Regions from separate parts of the Hydrogenophaga sp. ZJX-1 genome, predicted to be linked through region 3. Evidence: predicted binding sites of a transcription regulator. Region 3 holds the regulator's gene; each other region holds the start of a gene.
The links. The regulator LexA, encoded in region 3, represses DNA repair genes until DNA is damaged. The targets are predictions, from matches to a motif close to ACTGTATNNNNATACAGT.
Positions count from the first base shown of each region.

Region 1 (4,240 bases), on a different contig from region 3:
CTGCCGGTAATGGTTTTCATAAGCTGGTTGCTCAAGAGGTGGGCGCCGGTCGTGCAAGCCCTCCCGGGGAGGCTGTCGTCAGCGGACGCGCGAATCTGACATTCTACCCAGTGGCATCCAGCGGATACCGCGCGGGCAGGGCGGACGGTTCCGGGGGTTTTCGCACCGCCGCGATGCGTTGCACAAAGCGTTCGGGCCGGTCGAGGAAGCCGTCTTCAAACGCCACCACGTGCAAGCCGGCTGCGACCTGCAGCAACTCGCCGGATTGCAGCAGGAAGTCGGGCCGTGAGGGCTTGCCCACAGTTTCATTGCCGGCGGCGAAGGTCTCGTAGATCAGCACGCCACCGGGCGCCACGCTGGCCACGATCTGCGGCAGCAGCGGGCGCCAGAGGTAGTTCGTGATCACCACGGCGTCAAATGTCTCGCCGGCAAAGGGCCAGGGGCCGTTTTCGATGTCGGCCAGCACGGCCCGGCCCAGACCGGACACCGCATCGATGGCTTCTGGCGAGCGGTCCACACCGGTCACCGGATGGCCGCGCTGCGCGAACCAGCGCAGGTGGCGGCCATGACCGCAGGCCACATCCAGTACCGAACCGTTCACGGGGACCAGGTGCGACCAACGCTGCACCCAGGCCGAAGGCGCTTCCGTGCCGTGCATCAGAAACAGCTCCAGAGCTGGTCGGCGAGATTCACCAGGAAGTCGGGCCGGTTGTAGAGCGCCAGCGTGCCCAGCAGGGCCAACCCCACGACCGTCCAGACCAGCGCCTTGACGACCAAAGGCTTCATGCCGCCGCTCCCACGCGTTGCGGCCCGCGGGTGATGGGCGATTCGCGCACCGGCAGGTTGATCAGGGCGGCGAACACACCCAGCGCGATCGAGATGTACCAGACGATGTCGTAGCTGCCGGTCTGGTCGTACAGCACGCCGCCCAGCCACACGCCCATGAAGCTGCCGATCTGGTGGCTGAAAAACACAAAGCCACCCAGCATGGACAAATGCGCCACGCCAAAGATCTGCGCCACCACCGCGTTGGTCGGCGGCACGGTGGACAGCCACAGCACGCCCATGACCGCCGCGAACACGTACACACTGGCCGGCGACAACGGCACGATCAGGAACACGCTGATCGCCACCGCACGCGCGATGTAGATGAACGAAAGGATGTAGCGCTTGGGGAAACGCTGGCCCAGCGCGCCCGCGGCGTAGGTGCCGATCACGTTGAACAGGCCAATGAGCGCCAGCGCATAGCTCGCCACCTGGGGCGAAAGCCCGTTGTCTTTCAGGTAGCTGGGCATGTGCACGCCGATGAACACCACCTGGAAACCACACACGAAATACCCCGCCATCAGCAGCTGGAAGCTGCGGTACCTGAAGGCCTCGCGCAGCGCCTGCACGATGGTCTGGTCCCGCTTGGGCGCCACACCGCCCACAAACCCCGGCTCGCGCAGGAACAGCGCCAGCGGCATGATCAGCAGCACCGCAGCGCCAAGGACCAGCAGTGCTTCCTGCCAGCCGAACGCGCTGATGAGCCAGCCCTCGATGGGCACCATCAGGAACTGGCCGAACGAGCCGGCCGCGGCCGCCACGCCCATGGCCCAGGATCGTTTCTCGGCCGGTATCTGCCGCCCGATCACGCCGTAGATCACGGCGTAGGTGGTGCCGGCCTGGGCCGCGCCGATCAGCACACCCGCGGTCAGCGCAAAGGTGAGCGGTGTAGGCGAGAGAGCCATGCCGGCCAGCCCCAGCGCGTAGAGCACGGCGCCCCCCAGCAGCACGCGGAAGGCACCAAACCGGTCGGCCGCCATGCCGGCAAAGATGCCGAACAGGCCCCAGGAGAGGTTCTGGATGGCCAGTGCGAAAGCGAAATTCTCGCGCGTCCAGCCCTGATCCTGGGTGATGGGCTGCAGCCACAGGCCAAAGCCGTGGCGCACACCCATGGAGAGGGTGACGATGGCGGCGCCGCAGGCCAGCACCTGGAACGCGGAGAGACGGGGGGCAGGCGCTGTGGCCAGTGGCGAAGTCATCCCGAGACTGTAGCGAATCCGGGCATTCGCCGGGTGTCGCCCCGGTGCGCGGGGTCATGAAATCGGTGGCCGTCATTGATGCGCAGCTCGAATCGGTCGAGATGCCGGGTGTTTTCTCTGTATTTGCATCCAGTGGTTTGGCGCGGGATGCTTACAATCCGCACCCATGGCGACCCAATCTCCCAACGAATACTCCGAAGGCTCCATCCGCGTCCTCAAGGGACTGGAGCCGGTCAAACAGCGCCCGGGCATGTACACCCGGACCGACAACCCGCTGCACATCATCCAGGAAGTGCTGGACAACGCGGCCGACGAAGCCCTCGCTGGTCACGGCAAAAAAATCAAGGTCACGCTGCACCCCGACAGCTCGGTGAGCATCGAAGACGATGGCCGCGGCATCCCGTTTGGCCTGCACCCGGAAGAAAAGGCACCGGTGGTCGAACTCGTCTTCACCCGCCTGCACGCGGGCGGCAAGTTCGACAAGGGCAAGGGCGGCGCCTACAGCTTCTCGGGTGGTCTGCACGGCGTGGGCGTGAGCGTGACCAATGCGCTTTCGACCCGGCTCGAAGTCACCAGTTACCGCGAAGGCCAGGTGGCCAAACTGGCGTTCTCGGCCGGTGACGTGATCGAACAACTGGTGATCACGCCCAAAGGCGAGGGCGACCGCAAGCAGGGCACCACGGTGCGCGCCTGGCCCGATGCGAAGTATTTCGAGTCCGCTGTCTTGCCCATGAACGAGCTGACGCACCTGCTGCGCAGCAAGGCGGTGCTGATGCCGGGCGTGACGGTGACCCTGGTCAACGAGAAGACCAGAGACACCCAGACCTGGCTTTACAAGGGCGGTCTGCGCGACTACCTGCAGCAGACCCTCAACGGCGAACCGGTGATTCCGCTGTTCGAAGGCGAAGGTTTTGCCGACGCCAAAGACGACAACTTTGCCGAGGGCGAGGGCGCCGCGTGGTGCGTGGCCTTCACCGAAGACGGCCAGCCGGTGCGCGAAAGCTACGTCAACCTGATCCCCACCAGCGCCGGCGGAACGCACGAAAGCGGCCTGCGCGACGGTCTGTTTCAGGCGGTCAAGGGCTTCATCGAGTTGCACGCGCTCTTGCCCAAGGGCGTGAAGCTGTTGCCCGAAGACGTGTTCGCCCGCGCTTCGTATGTGCTGAGCGCCAAGGTGCTGGACCCCCAGTTCCAGGGTCAGATCAAGGAGCGACTGAACTCGCGCGACGCCGTGCGGCTGGTCGGCAGCTTCGTGCGCCCGGCGCTCGAACTCTGGCTCAACCAGCATGTGGATTACGGCAAGAAGCTCGCCGAGCTCGCCATCAAGGCCGCGCAGTTCCGCCAGAAGGCCGGCCAGAAGGTCGAAAAGCGCAAGGGTTCGGGCGTGGCCGTGTTGCCCGGCAAGCTGACCGACTGCGAGAGCAAGGACCTGGCGCACAACGAGGTGTTCCTGGTCGAGGGCGACTCGGCCGGCGGTAGCGCCAAGATGGGCCGTGACAAGGAAAGCCAGGCCATCCTGCCGCTGCGTGGCAAGGTGCTCAACACCTGGGAGGTCGAGCGCGACCGCCTGTTCGCCAACAACGAGATCCACGACATATCGGTCGCCATCGGCATCGACCCCCATGGCCCGCTGGACACCCCGGATATGAGCGGCCTGCGCTATGGCAAGGTCTGCATCCTGAGCGACGCCGACGTGGACGGTTCGCACATCCAGGTGCTGCTGCTCACGCTGTTCTTCCGGCATTTCCCCAAACTCATCGAGGCAGGCCATGTGTACGTGGCGCGCCCGCCGCTGTTCCGGGTGGACGTGCCCGCGCGCGGCAAGAAGCCCGCCATCAAGCAGTACGCCTTGGATGAGGGCGAACTGCACGCCATCCTCGACAAGGCCGAGAAAGACGGCGTGGTGCGCGACAAGTGCCAGATCAGCCGCTTCAAAGGCCTGGGCGAGATGAACGCCGAGCAGCTCTGGGACACCACGCTCAATCCCGACACGCGCCGCCTCATGCAGGTCAACCTCGGCTCGCTGGACTTCGCCGGCACCGAAGCGCTCATCACCAAGCTCATGGGCAAGGGCGAGGCCGCTTCGCGCCGTGAGCTGATGGAGCTGCACGGCGACTCCGTCGAGGTGGACGTGTGAAACACACGGCGCGCCGCTGGCTGCAGGGCACCGCCGTCGCGCTGGTGCTCTCGCTGTCCGCGCCCGCCTGGGCCGAGAT
Region 1 is NZ_JBMBRA010000007.1:203,027-207,266, forward strand. It holds gene dapA (4-hydroxy-tetrahydrodipicolinate synthase) at 1-20, opposite strand, end outside; gene ACN5W5_RS19725 (class I SAM-dependent methyltransferase) at 104-658, opposite strand; gene ACN5W5_RS19730 (hypothetical protein) at 658-786, opposite strand; gene ACN5W5_RS19735 (MFS transporter) at 783-2,024, opposite strand; gene ACN5W5_RS19740 (DNA topoisomerase IV subunit B) at 2,191-4,161, shown strand; gene ACN5W5_RS19745 (lytic transglycosylase domain-containing protein) at 4,158-4,240, shown strand, end outside.
Region 1: the regulator LexA is predicted to act here: its motif matches at 2,141-2,158, upstream of ACN5W5_RS19740 (DNA topoisomerase IV subunit B).

Region 2 (4,240 bases), on a different contig from region 3:
ACCGATGCTCTGCCTCGGCGGCGCGCTTCAACGCGTCTTTCAGAGCCGGATCAATCCTCAGAGTGAGCGTAGCGGTTTTAGTCGAAGTCATGGAATCTGCTCTAGTGACCGCAAATGTACTGCAGACTGCCGCCGCCGGATCAGGCCGACTAGGACTAAAGGTGCTCCTATTCTGTGCGTTAAGGCCCCGACTCCGACTATGTCGATTGCACTTTGCATAGAAGTCATTTGCAATCGACCGTCGACGGACAGCAGTGGGTCGGTACCGCCAGTCCAGGTATTGGGGAAGAGGTCGGTGGCGCTGCGCCAGCCGGGTCGTGGACGCCCTATGACCGCAGTACCTCATACAGCCGTCATTCGGGCCAACGCCGGTTGCCGTACCCAACAGCCGCTTCGTGACAGTCAGCGTGAGTACGCCTGGCAGCACCCACCGTCAGCCATCGCTGCTTTGCGGTTGCTCTGGCCGCGAGTGCGAACTGCTGCAACGGGTAGGCAACGTCAGTTTGCGCCACCTGGATGCATGTTCCGCTGGCGTCATGTTGCCCGTGAGTGCACATAGTGCAGATGCGGCGGCCGATCATCCAGCAGCGCAAGCAGACTACCCGTGTCCTGTTCCTCGGGGTTGAGCCATTTGTCCAGGTTCTCTGGGCGCAATGCGATCACACACCGGTCATGACCAGCCGCCGCCACCTCCGGCGGTGGATCGTCCGTGATGAGTGCAAATGACAGCAGGTCGGGCTCGCCCGGTGCCGTCCACCTCGACCACAAGCACGCCAACAGCAACTCCTGGGGTGGTTCGGTCTTGAACTCCACCACCACCATCCGCGGCTCCTCACCGGGTCTGAGATCACGCCCTTCGGCATGATGGAGCAGCACGTTTTCGTAGAAAGCGTTCGCCACCAGTACTCCGTGGGTGTGCCCGAACTGTTCTCTCCAGAACCCGTCGAGGTTGTCTCTGCGTGCGTTGTAGGTACCCGGGAAACGGGTGTCGTACGAAGCCGGCTTGCCGGCTGGACGGCACTGGTAGCGCATGGGTAGGACCAGCCGATGACCGTCAATGGAGACCATGACCAGGGCGTAGCTCCCCGGAAAAATCCGCGAATCGCTCGGCAACAGTTCCGGGTTGTCCAACTGATCCAACCGCCTCTGGATCGCAACGATCTTTGAGCTGGCGATGCGCTTGCTGTCTGTGGCTGTTTTCGTGGTCTTCACGTTCAGCGCTGCTTCCGCAGCGGCAAGGCGAACCCGCTGCTTTTCCAGGTCGTCCCGCAACTGTTGCCGCTGCTGGTTTCGGTGCTGTTCGATGAGGGCTCGAATGCGCTCGCCATCCGGTCCTGTGGAGTCTTCGAAGGAGGCCTCCATGGCGCGAGGAATGATCACCCGTTCACCACCCGCACGCCGGAAGAACAGGTCAAAGAATTCCTTGATGGTGATGTCTGCGCCCCATTCGCGCACATACCTCCTGTAGTCCGCCCAGACCTGAGCCGAATAGCACATGACCACCTCCGAGGTTGTGGAATCGCCACCAGTTTGCCTCAGGGACTGCGTGGCACACATGCCCCTTGCCGTGACTTGGCGCGGTCGAAGATTCTTCGCAGAAATGGGTACCGAGAATATACTGGATGAATGTACAGCTTCACCGATTTTGCAGATGCGCTGGGAAGAGGGCGACCTTTCGCTGGGGAGGTACCCATTCCTCTGCGCCAGTTTCCGATCTCGGTTTTGGAATTGGAGACCCCTGTACACGCCGGTTTTCCATCGCCAGCCGAGGACTTCCAGGCCAAACGCATCGACATCCTCGAACGCATGGTCACCCATCCCCAGGCCACCTACAGCATGGCCGTCCGGGGGCACTCCATGGAAGGCGTGGGGATCTTTGACGGTGATGTGGTCCTGGTGGACCGGGCAGTCAAGCCGGCCCACGGACACATCGTGGTGGCCGTGGTGGACAACGAGTTCACCTGCAAGCAGCTCTGGATGCGCGGTGGCCGTCTCAAGCTGAAGGCGGCCAACCCCACCTTTGCCGACATCGTCCCCACCGAGGGGCAAACGGTGGAGGTCTGGGGAGTCGTGATCGCTTCGATCAAGCAGTTCAAGTGTTGAGCGTTTGCGCTTGAGTTGGGACTCCTCATGGCCGCATCACTTTATGCCCTCGTGGATGGCAACAACTTCTACGTGTCCTGCGAACGCGTTTTCAGGCCAAGCCTGAACGGTCAACCCGTCATCGTGCTGTCCAACAACGATGGCTGTGCCATTGCGCGTTCCAATGAGGCCAAGGCCCTGGGCATCGCCATGGGCGCTCCGTGGTTCAAGATCAAACAGCTGCAGGAGACACACGGGCTGGTCGCACTGTCCGCGAATTTCTGTTTGTACGGGGACCTCAGTGACCGGATGATGAGTTTGGTCGCGGGCCTGGGCCATCGCCAGGAGATCTATTCCATCGACGAGTCCTTCATCGACATGAGTGGCGTTCGAGGGGATCTGATCAAGCGCTGCCGAACGATCCGTGAGCGGGTGCTGCGCTGGGTGGGTATCCCTTGCTGCATCGGACTGGGACCCACCAAAACCCTGGCCAAGCTGGCGAACCACATTGCCAAGACCGCGGAACGCAAACCGGGCAGCTACCCCGCCGAGTTGGCCCAGATCTGCAACCTGGCCGATCTGAACCGTGATGCCCTGGAGTCGGTGCTGGCCAACACAGCTGTGGATGAGGTCTGGGGGGTGGGGAAGCGGATTTCATTCCAGCTCAAGCAGGCCGGGATTGAAACCGTTCTGCAGTTGTCGCGGATGGACCTGGCCACCGTGCGCACCCGATGGTCGGTGGTGCTGGAGCGGACGGTGCGAGAACTGCAGGGGCAGGCATGCGTTGATCTGGAGGACGTGGCCCCTGACAAACAGGAGATCGCCTGCACGCGTTCATTCGGTCGGCCGGTGACCGAGCTCGCCGATTTGAAAGAGGCAGTCAGCGAGTTCGCGAGCCGCGCGGCTGAGAAGCTGCGTCGCCAGCACGGACTGGCCAACCTGGTTCACGCGTTCGTGAGGACCAGCCCGTTCCGACCTGACCCCCAGTACAGCGGGTCCATCGTCGTGCCTCTGCGACGAGCGACTGCCGACTCGACCCAGATTGCCGAAGCCGCACTGGCAGGCTTGGCTCAGATTTTCAAACCCGGGTTTCTGTACGCCAAGGTGGGTGTGATGCTGCTGGAACTGCAACCGGACTCCGTACAGCAGGATGAGCTGGACCTGGAACCTGAGCAAGACAAGGACCTGGGTGAGTTGATGGGGACACTGGATCAGATCAACCGGCGCTACGGCCGCGGCACCGTGTTGCTCGCCAGCACCGGGCTTGCAGGTGATCGCCGGCGCTGGGCCATGAAGCAGGAGCGGCGCACCCCGCAGTACACGACCCGGTGGGAAGACATGCCCGTGATCCGTGCATGACAGACCAGAGAAGGAATTTGCGTTGCGAACCACTGTGCTCCTGGTGGCTTTTGCTACACCGCTTGGGGCCACATGCGCGGAAAGAGCGGTAGAGCAGTACGTCGCCGCAATTCACTCGGTCGGGAAAGTAAATTGGTGGCGGGATCAAGCTGTGTCCACTTACTTAGTTTGGGTGTACGTAGGCAGCGGGTCTTTGCTGAGTAGTTGCTAAGCCTTTTTTGGGATTATTTTGATTATTTAATTGCTGTGAGGCCTTACATAAGCCCGTAGCAGACTCCTGGACTCTTGCGCACTGTTGAAAAACAACCGTTCGCCTACTCTTCATCCCATAGCGCATTACCTGGTGCTGGTAGCGCCCACTCGTTTGAAATCGGCTTGTAGAGCCGCGAAGGCTTAGGGTGCAGACCACGAACCAGAAGTTCGTCCAACCCCTGCGCAAAGAATCTTCCTTGGTAGTCCCTGCTGATCCGCGAGAGCAAACTCATCGTGCGTTGTTTTCTCTCCAGACTCAATGGGCGTCCGTTCCGCGCGGCCCTGTGTTCCAGGACTCGAGTAAGTCGTGACAGCGTAGGCATGATGTGCAGCCGTAGATGCTTGGCCCAGAAAGCCCTGTGATCGAGTCCAGCAAGATCCATCGCTGACTTGATATTCGCCCGTCTAAGAGCTTTGGCCCCATGGATACGCCACTCTAAATGGACTCTGGGGCTCTCGGGTCGAACCTTCCTCTTCCCATCGCTGTACACGGCGATCTCATTTCCGCTACGTTTTGTTCCGATATAACTAGTCTCGTACTCTTGGA
Region 2 is NZ_JBMBRA010000011.1:37,642-41,881, reverse strand. It holds gene ACN5W5_RS23185 (hypothetical protein) at 1-91, opposite strand, end outside; gene ACN5W5_RS23180 (SOS response-associated peptidase family protein) at 535-1,497, opposite strand; gene ACN5W5_RS23175 (LexA family protein) at 1,729-2,103, shown strand; gene ACN5W5_RS23170 (Y-family DNA polymerase) at 2,131-3,441, shown strand; gene ACN5W5_RS23165 (hypothetical protein) at 3,756-4,240, opposite strand, start outside.
Region 2: the regulator LexA is predicted to act here: its motif matches at 1,618-1,635, upstream of ACN5W5_RS23175 (LexA family protein).

Region 3 (4,240 bases):
TTGCCATCCAGAAAGATGTATTCAGCCCGCAGGACTGCGGCCCCTTGCTCGTCCTTGAACGTGAACCCGACCATCGAGAGTGCAGCCCTGTTCCTGATTTCAGGCATCTGCCACTGGCCCAGGCGAAACAGCGGTGCCAGTTCGATCTCCCAGCGCCGATCGCGCCGCGTGGGCAACACCGTCTTCGCCAGCAGCGCAGGCCCGTCCACACCGGCGGACTGCGCGGGCAAGGCGCGTTGCGCCAGGTCGGCGGGCAGCGTCAGCTTCTCGGACAGTTGCAGCACCAGTTCGGCGTGGGGGTTGCGCCATTTCACCTCCACCACCCGACCTTCCAGGTAAATGGGACGGTTCTGGTCAAAACTGCTCCAGCCATGGGGCGCCCACGCGGCAGAGCCAAGACCCGAAAACCCAGCACGGTACTGGTCTGGAGAAAGCGTCGTCGACGCACCACGGTCTTCTTCACGTGTGGCCAATCCAGCGCCCACAATTCAAGACCAGCAGCCAGATCACAGTGGATGCCCCCATGAGCGCACGCGCGGTGCCATCGAGCCGCCGCAGCGAACCCCGGACATCGAACCAGGCGGCGTTACAGGTTGCCAACAACAGCATCTTGGCTGCAAACACCCGGTTGGCCAACAGTTCCCCGGCCTGTGTCGAGAACGTCAACAGGCCCGACGCCGCCGCCGGCGCAAAACCCGACCCGACCCCACCAACACCAGGCTCAGGCGAGCCAGCGGCGTCACTGGCAAGGCCGCGCCCCAGCCGAACACGCGCAGTTCCAGCAAGATGGGGTTGCCCAGCAACAGCGCGATGCCCAGGATGTGCGCCACCTCCAGCATGGGATAGGCCCAGGGATGGGCGCCCAGGCTCAGCCCTCCAGCAACTCCAGCGCCAGCGCAATGCGCGCCTTGACCGGCGTGAGACTGTAGGCATCCACCAACAACTGCCCCGGATGCGTCAACAAAGGCCCATGCACACACCGGCTGGTTCGAACCACGCGCACGCCCTTGGCCTGTGCTTTCAGCAAGGCCGCCTCCAGCGCATGGTGCACCGTGCCGTTGCCGGTACCGGCCACCACGATGCCGCGCACGGCAGGGCCCTGCGCCGCGTCGCCACCGGACAGGAGTGCATGCACCAGCGTGCCATCGGCGTCAGCATGGCTGGTCAGCACCACCACGGGCGGCAAAGCCTGAACCGACTGGATGCGCAGCAACGCAACTGCGTCCCAGCCCCCCGCGTCAGAGGCCAATGGCCAGGGGCGGAACTGCCGAACCCGGCCTTCTTCCACGCTACCCAGCGGGCCGGCATCTCCCGAGTCGAACGCATCCACCCGGTACGTGTGCACCTTGCTCACGTCGGCCGCGCTGTGGATCTGCCCTGCGCACACCACCACGACGCCTTGCGCCCCGGGATGGCTGGCCACAGCCAGCGCGTCAACCAGATTCTGTGGGCCGTCCGGCACCAGCGCAGTGGCCGGACGCATTGCGCAGGTCAACACCACCGGCTTGGCAGGTCGCAGCACGGTTTGCAGGAAGAACGCGGTCTCCTCGATGGTGTCGGTACCGTGAGTGATCACCACCGCGTCCACCTCGGGCCGGCTGAGATGAAAGGTCAGCCGGGTGGCCAGCTGCTGCCAGAGTGCAAAGCCCATGTCCTTGCTGTCCACCTGAGCCACTTGCTCCACTTCCAGGGGCAATCCCGCCATGGACGGAATCGATGCCAGCAGGTCCTCAACGCTGACCTGACCCGCCACGTACCCGACACCATCCCCGCACCGGGTTGCCCGGCCGGCGATGGTGCCGCCCGTGCCCAAAATGACGTGACGTTGGATTTCCATTGCATCTGCCACTTGCCAAGTCTCCAAAACTGGTTAAAAATACAGGCACTGGATAAGAAGACAGCTTGTTGTTCTGACCAGTCCCGGTGGCGAGCCTCACCCGAGTGAGCTTCTCCCCACATCTTCACGAGGTCCCCATGATCGAGTCGCCGCTTTACCCGCCCAAGCTCACCGCCCGCCAGCAGCAGATCCTGGAACTGATCCAGAGCGCCATTGCCCGCACCGGTTCGCCACCGACGCGGGCAGAAATTGCCCATGAGCTGGGTTTCAAGTCCGCCAACGCAGCCGAGGAGCATCTGCAAGCCCTGGCACGCAAAGGCGCCATCGAACTGGTGAGCGGCACCTCGCGCGGCATCCGCCTGCGCAACGAAGACCTGCAATCCATCAACGAATCGCGGGGGCGCCAGCTTACACTGCCGCTGCCCAGTCTGTCGCAGCTGATGCTGCCCCTGATCGGGCGTGTGGCCGCTGGCTCGCCCATCCTGGCCCAGGAACACGTGGACCAGACATACCACGTCGAGCGCAGCCTGTTCCAGCGCACACCCGACTACCTGCTCAAGGTGCGCGGCATGTCCATGCGCGACGTCGGCATCATGGACGGGGACCTGCTCGCCGTGCAGTCGACCAAGGAAGCCAAGAACGGCCAGATCGTGGTGGCCCGCCTGGGCGAGGACGTGACCGTCAAGCGTTTCATGCGCCGCCAGCACCGGATCGAACTGCACGCCGAAAACCCGGACTACAAGACCATCGTTGTCGAGCCGGGTGAGCCCTTTGAAATCGAGGGCCTTGCCGTGGGACTCATCCGCAACAGCTTCCAGCTCTGACCCATCGGGTCTGCGTCGCCTCAGCAGGTGGCGGGCGTTTGGTTTGGTGCGTGATCCACACGCGTCAGGCACATCCCTGCGCTGGCGACTTCATTCGCAATCCTGCCTGTGTTCAACCCCTTTTTTGGAGTTTCGCATGGGAATCCGCTTCAACACCAACACTTGGCGTGCGCCGCTGCTGCTCATCGACAGCTGGTTGCCTCCCTCCTTTGAACGGGCAGGCACCGCTCGCACGTTTCCGAAAATCCTGCAACGCTTCGTGCGTGCCGGCTGGCTGGGGCACCCGCCAAAGTGCACTGTGGATAGCAACAAGGTCACTGTCACCGGCCATGCCGTCGTTCGAGCCCGCCATGTGCGGGTGCTGAGAACCGCGGACACTTCTGGCGGCCCACGCTCCGACGGGCGGCTGGTGATCTCTGGTCGCATCAACGATGTCTGCGCGGAGCTCGAGCGGCTGGCGGCCCTGGAGCTCCAGTCGAGCCACCCGCAACTGCGCGCCTGACCCTGCGCGATTGCGCAGCACGGCGGGTTCAAGCCCGTCGTGACAAAAGATCACGATGTTCCTGCGGGCACAATAGGGACCATGAATATCGTGATCCTTGACGACTACCAGGATGTGGTCAGAAAACTGCCATGCGCCAACAAGCTGGCACCCTATCCCGCCAAGGTTTTCACCAACACAGTCAAGGGCGTGGGCCAGCTTTCGGTCCGGCTGCGCGATACCGATGTGCTGGTTCTGATCCGCGAGCGCACCCAGATCACGCGGCAGCTGGTTGAAAAGCTGCCGCGCCTCAAGCTGATCGTGCAGACGGGCCGCGTCGGACCCCACATCGACGTCAATGCCTGCACCGAGCGCGGTATCGCTGTGGCTGAAGGTGTCAGTTCACCGATCGCCGCCGCCGAACTGACCTGGGCGCTGATCATGTCGTCCATGCGCCGAATTCCGCAATACGTGGCCAGCCTCAAACACGGTGCCTGGCAACAATCCGGGCTGAAGGCGGCATCGATGCCAGCCAACTTTGGGCTGGGCATGGTGCTGAGTGGCAAAGTACTGGGCGTCTGGAGCTACGGCCGAATCGGCAAGCTCGTCGCCGCCTATGGCCGAGCCTTCGGGATGCGCGTGATCGTCTGGGGCAGCGAGCCCACCCAGGCACAGGCCGCAGCCGATGGCTACGAGCTGGCCACCAGCCGTGAGGCTCTGTTCGAGATGTCGGATGTGCTGAGCCTGCATTTGCGACTCGGAGAACAAAGCGCCGGCTGTGTCACGCTGGAAGATCTCTCCCGCATGAAGCCCACATCGCTGCTGGTCAACACATCGCGCGCAGAGATTCTGGAGTCTGATGCCTTGCTGGCAGCGCTCAACCGGGGCCGGCCCGGTATGGCCGCCATCGACGTGTTTGAGTCCGAACCCATCCTGCAGGGGCACGCCCTCCTGCGGCTGGAGAACTGCATTTGCACCCCCCACATCGGCTACGTGGAACTCGACAACTACGAGATCCTGTTTTCATCAGCCTTCGACAACGTGGTCAACTTCATCAAGGGCACGCCCACCCACATCCTGAACCCGGGCGCGCTGCAG
Region 3 is NZ_JBMBRA010000001.1:920,023-924,262, reverse strand. It holds gene ACN5W5_RS04515 (DUF6152 family protein) at 1-485, opposite strand, end outside; gene ACN5W5_RS04510 (hypothetical protein) at 460-666, opposite strand; gene ACN5W5_RS04505 (hypothetical protein) at 663-839, opposite strand; gene ACN5W5_RS04500 (asparaginase) at 869-1,837, opposite strand; gene lexA (transcriptional repressor LexA) at 1,975-2,661, shown strand; gene ACN5W5_RS04490 (hypothetical protein) at 2,798-3,163, shown strand; gene ACN5W5_RS04485 (D-2-hydroxyacid dehydrogenase family protein) at 3,245-4,240, shown strand, end outside.